Regions from separate parts of the Enterobacter sp. QK-SA4 genome, predicted to be linked through region 1. Evidence: predicted binding sites of a transcription regulator. Region 1 holds the regulator's gene; the other holds the start of a gene.
What was found. Region 1 encodes Fur, which represses iron uptake genes when iron is present. Its sites were predicted from a motif close to ATAATAATGAGAACNACTATCAA; they were not measured.

Region 1 (3,413 bases):
CCCGAAGTCTCAGAATCATGGCCAAAGAACAAACGGACCGTACGACACTAGATCTGTTCGCGAATGAGCGTCGCCCGGGACGACCCAAGACGAATCCGCTTTCGCGCGATGAACAGCTGCGTATCAATAAACGCAACCAGCTTAAACGCGATAAAAATCGTGGGCTTAAGCGTGTCGAACTGAAGCTCAACGCCGACGCGGTCGATGCACTTAATGAGCTGGCCGAGGCCCGAAATATCAGCCGTAGCGAGCTCATTGAAGAGATGCTGATCGCCCAGCTTGAGACGTTGCGCGGCCAGGCATAAGTCTGAAAATTCCCTTAATTACCCTTTTCATGTAGCACAGAGTGCAGTCCTGCGCGATAGCTGTTTCCGCAGGGTTGCCAGTTCTGCTATTATTGCCCTTATCCGTGGCCAAATTGCGCCACCATACTATTAAGTTTCAAGAGGTTATTTTACTCATGGCAATCATCGGCATTTTCTTTGGCAGTGATACCGGCAATACCGAAAATATCGCGAAAAACATTCAAAAACAGCTCGGTAAAGACGTTGCTGATGTGCATGACATCGCCAAGAGCAGCAAAGAAGATCTCGAAGGCTATGACATTCTGCTGCTGGGTATCCCAACCTGGTACTACGGTGAAGCCCAGTGCGACTGGGATGATTTCTTCCCGACGCTGGAAGAAGTGGACTTCAACGGTAAGCTGGTCGCCCTGTTTGGCTGTGGCGATCAGGAAGACTACGCCGAATACTTCTGTGACGCGCTGGGCACCATCCGCGATATCATTGAGCCGAACGGCGCGATTATCGTAGGCCACTGGCCGACCGCCGGTTACCACTTCGAAGCGTCTAAAGGCCTGGCCGATGACGATCATTTCGTGGGTCTGGCCATCGACGAAGACCGTCAGCCAGAGCTGACCGCAGAGCGCGTTGAGAAGTGGGTTAAGCAGATCCGTGAGGAACTGCACCTGGACGATATTCTGAACGCCTGATTTTATCGCGGCGCAGCGGCGGCTGCGCCCGTGCTCCAGGTCAAACCGATTAAATTAATCGCTACAATCTTTTAACTTTTTCGCCCAGACCTGTACAATGTCTCCCTGATAAAACGTGGTTTTCCATTGAGCAAGTTTGTTGGTGATACCACGTTTTTATAAGCATATTTTGCCTGAGACTTGCAGTTTTCATTTAGCCATGGCAGTTCTATAATGAGACGCATTATCCCGGGTGCATTTTCTGTCACTTCCTACAGAAGTGAATCGTTTAGCAACAGGACAGATTCCGCATGACTGACAACAATACCGCATTAAAGAAGGCTGGCCTGAAAGTTACGCTTCCTCGGTTAAAAATCCTTGAAGTGCTTCAGGGTCCAGACAATCACCATGTCAGTGCGGAAGACCTCTATAAACGTCTTATCGACATGGGTGAAGAGATCGGGCTGGCTACCGTCTATCGCGTGCTGAACCAGTTTGATGACGCGGGCATTGTTACCCGTCATAATTTCGAAGGCGGTAAATCTGTTTTCGAACTGACCCAGCAGCAGCACCACGATCACCTGATCTGCCTCGATTGCGGCAAGGTCATTGAATTCAGCGATGATTCCATTGAATCACGCCAGCGTGAAATCGCGGCGCGTCATGGCATCCGCCTGACGAACCACAGCCTGTATCTTTACGGTCACTGCGCTGAAGGCGACTGCCGCGAAGACGACCACGCGCACGACGCGAAATAATCAGTATTCATACTCTGAGCCAGCCGCAAGGTTGGCTTTTTTTTTGCCTGAAAAAGCCCGGTGGCGCTGCGCTTGCCGGGCCTACGGGCTATGACACCTTTGTAGGCCCGGCAAGCGCAGCGCCACCGGGCGTAAAGCACTTATTTATTGTTATTGCGTATCTCGTTCCAGATCTTATCGCAACGCTTCGCCACTTCCTGATCGTTACCGGTTTTACGCGCCTGGATACAGGCCTGGTAATCCATCACGCGGACGTTCTCCTGCGTCGCGAACTGCTCATGCGCTTTCTCTTTCTTCAGCACGTTCAGCACGCTCTGACAGGCTTGAATTTTCTCCGGCGATCCTTCCGCAGTATTTATGCAGGCGCTATACGCCTCCTTCAGACGGGAGTCCTCTTTCGGCGCCTGATTCTGAGCACACGCCACCAGCCCTGATGCCAGCAACGCGACGATTACGATTTTTTTCATCATGTACAGTCTCCATACCGGCGGGACTCAGCCCGCCGGTGCGTTCATCAGAAGATGGTGAATGGGGCAATAACCATGAATTTCACGTCACGTTCATCCTGGAAGATGTTGCCGTAACCGCCCGCATAGCTCGGGATATCGGAGTGGTTGTCATACTGAGTGAAGTGAAGTTTGAACATCGTGCCTTTCGCGCGGCCATCCTGCAGGGTATAGATAGCATCGAGGCTGTAGGAAGACTCTTTCAGGCGATAGTTGGGATCGTAGTATGCGTCCGGCGTGGCCATATCGGCAGGTTTTGCGTCCCAGGCGTAAGCGTAAGAGGCACCCACGGCCCAGCCCGGCAGGTTCCAGTTTTTCAGGTCATACATTGCGCCAAAGAAGACCGCTTTCTCACCGTCGGCGTTGAAGTCAGAGCGGTTATCCCACCAGATATCAAGACGACCGTTGGAGGAGGCGTAGGTCGGGGTCATACGCTGCAGGAAGTAGCCCTGCTGCCCTTCCGCCTTCACCCATGTGCCTTCCAGACGCAAATCAACCTGACCAACCTTATAGCCGAAGGTTAACGCCTGCAGCCACGCGGTGCCGTCATAAATGTCGTTGACGCCACCGTTGCTGACCTTGTCGCGCGTACCGTAGAACTGGTAGCTGGTGCTCAGCGGGCTACCCGCGACATCAAATTTGTAGCTGGCCTTGGCAAAATATTGATCGACATAGCCTTGTGCCTGACCGAATGCCGCTTCAAGCACCAGATCGTTTTTGAAGTCGTACTTCGCGCCCAGCGAGTGCAGGTAATCGACTTTGGTTTTTTTATCGTTCTAGTAGAACTTGTCCATTTCAATGTGCCACGGCGCTTTGTACTCGTTGGTCCACATATAGGAGAAGCTCAACGCCCCCGCATCACCGTAGTCAAAATTCGCCCCGGCTTCTGCACCCTGATAGGTACCCGGCATAAAGCTCCAGTGCGGCGCTAACAGAGTCTGACCGGTTGGCTGAATATAACCACCGCGCGCCCAAACCGGACCGTATTTAAATTTTGCAGCGGCTTTATAAAGGCTGATACCGCTCTTATCCCCGGACCAGTCTTCTTTATAGGCTTTGTTGCTGGAGGAGAAGGCAATTTCGTTCGGGTGGGCGCTGTCACCGTTTTCCGCCATTTCAATCGCGGTAAACGCAGCAATATCCAGACCGAACATATCCGCGGCATAGCCTGACTGGAAG
Region 2 (3,413 bases), 2.8 Mb from region 1:
GCTACCGCATTTTGCAGGCGGTGCAGAACAACAATCGTGCGGGCGCTATTCAGGAGATGATGACCACCACCCTCGCCGTGCAGCAGGCTTATAAAGCGAAGGTGAAGGAGCTGATTACCATTCAAAACAGCGAGATGCAAAGTGCCGGTGCGCAGGTGGAAGGGGATTTCAGGTCTAACCGACTGCTGCTGATCCTGCTCACGCTCTTTAGCATTGCGGCAGGCAGCCTGATTGGCTGGTTTATCGTGCGCGCTATCACTCGTCCGCTCGGCGAGGCGGTACATTTTGCAAAAGCCATTTCTGAGGGCGATCTCACGGGCAGCATCACGCCACACGGCAAAGACGAAACGGGTCTGCTGCTGCATGCGCTGATGGAGATGAAAACGCGACTGCTGGACATCGTGCAGCAGGTGCAAACCGGCTCGGAGAATATCTCCAGCGCAGCCGCGCAGATTGTCGCCGGGAACCAGGATCTGGCCGCGCGCACGGAAGAGCAGGCAAGTTCTGTAGAACAGACCGCCGCCTCGATGGAGCAGATCACCGCGACGGTGAAAAATACCGCCTCGCATACCGGGGAAGCGACCAACCTTTCGGCCGATGCCGCCACGGTGGTTAAAAACAACGGCGAGATGATGAAGCAGGTGACCAGCAAAATGCGCCTGATTAACGAGACGTCGAACCGGATGTCCGACATTATCGACCTGATCGACGCCATTGCGTTCCAGACCAACATTCTGGCGCTGAACGCGGCGGTGGAAGCGGCGCGCGCCGGCGAGCACGGCCGCGGCTTTGCGGTGGTGGCGGGTGAAGTTCGCCAGCTTGCCCAGAAGAGTGCGTCATCTGCCAGCGAAATCCGCGAGCTGATTGAGAGCTCTACCAGCCAGACCCAGGACGGGATGAACCTGGTTGAAAAAGCGAGTGCGTTGATTAATGGGATGGTCGGCAACGTGGAAGAGATGGACGTGATCCTGCGCGAAATCCGCCAGGCCAGCCACGAGCAGACGGAAGGTATCTCGCAGATTAACAGCGCGATTGGCCTGATTGATGCCACCACCCAGCAGAACTCCGCGCTGGTGGAGGAGTCCGTCGCGGCGGCAGCATCGCTTAACGAACAGGCGATGCACCTGAAGGAGTTGGTGCGCGTCTTCCGCGTGAGCGAGCACGCTCCGGCTTAATCCAGCTGGGAGATCTCAAGCGCCGCGCGGTCAATAACGCCGATAATCTGCTTGAGCTGCGCGTCGCTGAGTTCTCCCTGATTCACCTTCAGGTCTAACACCGCTTTGAAGTTATCCAGCGCCCGCTTCATCTGCGGGTTTTTGCGCAGCTGAAAACCGACGGAACGCGCTTTGATACGCACCTGGATCTGTTCCAGCTGCTCCCGGTTTTCGTCCAGCCAGCGTTGTCCTTCAGCGGTAATCGTAATCGTCTTACGACCGTTCTCTTCTTCCGTAATGGTGATAAAGGTCTGATCCTGAAGATAATCCAGGGTCGGGTAGATCACGCCTGGGCTCGGGGTGTAATTCCCCTGGGTCAGATTCTCGATCTCTTTGATCAGCTCGTAGCCGTGGCTCGCGCTGCGGGTCAGAATATCCAGAATCACCAGCCGCAAATCGCCATGGCCGAAAAAGCGCGGTCGGCGCCCGCCGCTGTCGTGTTCGTGTCGCATAGTAGCTCTCTCAATTTGATATATCTAAACTATATCTAAGATATATTCAGATGCAATCTAAAAGATCTTGCATTTTTCCTTATTAGTAATCATTATCATTTGAAAATTGATTTAGATATATCGTATTCACCAGAAAAGGGTCTAAAAATGGCATCTACCCGTTATCCACAGCGTGTTCGTAATGACCTGCGTTTTCGCGAACTGACGGTGCTCCGCGTTGAGCGCGTCAGCGCGGGTTTCCAGCGCATTGTGCTCGGCGGCGAGGCGCTGGAGGGCTTTAGCTCCCGCGGTTTCGACGACCATACCAAAGTCTTTTTCCCGGCACCCGGGACGACGTTTACGCCGCCGGTGGTCACCGATGAAGGCATCGACTGGGGTGACGGTGTGCGTCCGCAGGCGCGCGACTATACGCCGCTCTACGATGAGGCAAATCATGAGCTGATTCTCGATTTCTTCATTCATGACGGCGGCATTGCCAGCGGCTGGGCGGTCGAGGCGAAAGCGGGCGACAGGCTGACTATCGGCGGCCCGCGCGGTTCGCTGGTGGTGCCGGAGGATTACGCCTGGCAGCTGTACGTGTGCGATGAATCCGGCATGCCCGCGCTGCGTCGACGTTTAGAAAGCATTGCTGAACTGCCGGTTCGCCCGGATGTGCAGGCGGTCGTGACGGTTGGGGATGAATCGTATAAAGACTATCTGGCGCACCTGAGCGGGTTCAATATCACCTGGGTGGTGGGCCATAGCGAGCAGGCGGTCGCAGACCATCTGACGGCGCTGACCGTTCCGGGGGAAGACTACTTCATCTGGCTGACCGGGGAAGGGAAGGTGGTGAAAAGCCTGAGCCGTCAGTTTGAAGCCGACGCCATTGACCCTCAGCTGGTGCGTGCCAGCGCATACTGGCACGCCAAATAATCAGGCTGCCGAATCCAGCTGCGCTTCGCTCACCTGATGTTCGAGCGAGGCGCGGACCTCGTGCAGCGCTTTCTCCTGCTGAGCAAAATACGCTTCCATATTGCTCAGCGAGGAGACCAGCAGCCAGGACTCCTCTTTCTCCAGCTCCGCCAGCTCGTTCACTAAGGTGTCGATCTGCTCGCGGACCTGCGCCATTTTTTTGCGGATACGTTCCAGATCGTTCAGCCTGTCGCTGGCCATCAATGGCTCGAAGCCCTGTTGCAGGCGGGCCACCAGCGAGCGAATGGCTTTCACATCGCCGCGCTGCTTCGCCTGGTTAAGCTGCACCATCATGTTGTTGGCTTCTTCTTTCAGATCGTCCGCCACCAGATCCGGGTGGCAGAGCTTGCTCGCCTGTCGCCAGAGACGCTTGAGTTCGTTCTGGTCCTCTTGCGAAAGATGCTTACCTTTGCGTAGCCGCACTTCGGCATCGTGATGCTGTTCGCGATACTTCTCGTACTCTTCGTTGGCCTCGTCGCGAGCCTGACGCGCAGGCTCCTCTTCGCGCGTTAAGCCGCTCTCCAGCTCCATCGCTTCGGCCAGCAGGTTGGCAATCAGATTGCTTTGCTGTTCCAGATGCTTACGCGCCTCAGCGGCCTGTACGGAATCGGCCGGGAGATCGCGCCAGCGCTGGGTGAGCGTCGCCAGCACCTCTACCGCCTGCGCCATATAGTGCTGGCAGCGACGGTAATCCTCCTCGCGACGACGCGCTTCCGCCTGCTGACGACGCAGGTTCAGCTCCGCCAGCGTTTTACGCAGGGCGAGGATCTGCTGCATCAGCGGCCCGAGGCGTGAG

Region 2: a site for Fur is predicted at 1,743-1,765, ahead of AC1VYI_RS04770 (siderophore-interacting protein). Genes of this name have one in related genera too.

Annotation. Positions count from the first base shown of each region.
Region 1 is NZ_JBXFXH010000007.1:3,451,912-3,455,324, forward strand. Features, by position in the region: gene ybfE (LexA regulated protein) at 18-305, shown strand; gene fldA (flavodoxin FldA) at 461-991, shown strand; gene fur (ferric iron uptake transcriptional regulator) at 1,282-1,728, shown strand; gene chiQ (ChiQ/YbfN family lipoprotein) at 1,869-2,195, opposite strand; partial or broken gene chiP (chitoporin ChiP) at 2,243-3,413, opposite strand, start outside.
Region 2 is NZ_JBXFXH010000007.1:666,290-669,702, forward strand. Features, by position in the region: gene AC1VYI_RS04760 (methyl-accepting chemotaxis protein) at 1-1,175, shown strand, start outside; gene AC1VYI_RS04765 (PadR family transcriptional regulator) at 1,172-1,666, opposite strand; gene AC1VYI_RS04770 (siderophore-interacting protein) at 1,814-2,578, shown strand; gene AC1VYI_RS04775 (coiled-coil domain-containing protein) at 2,579-3,413, opposite strand, start outside.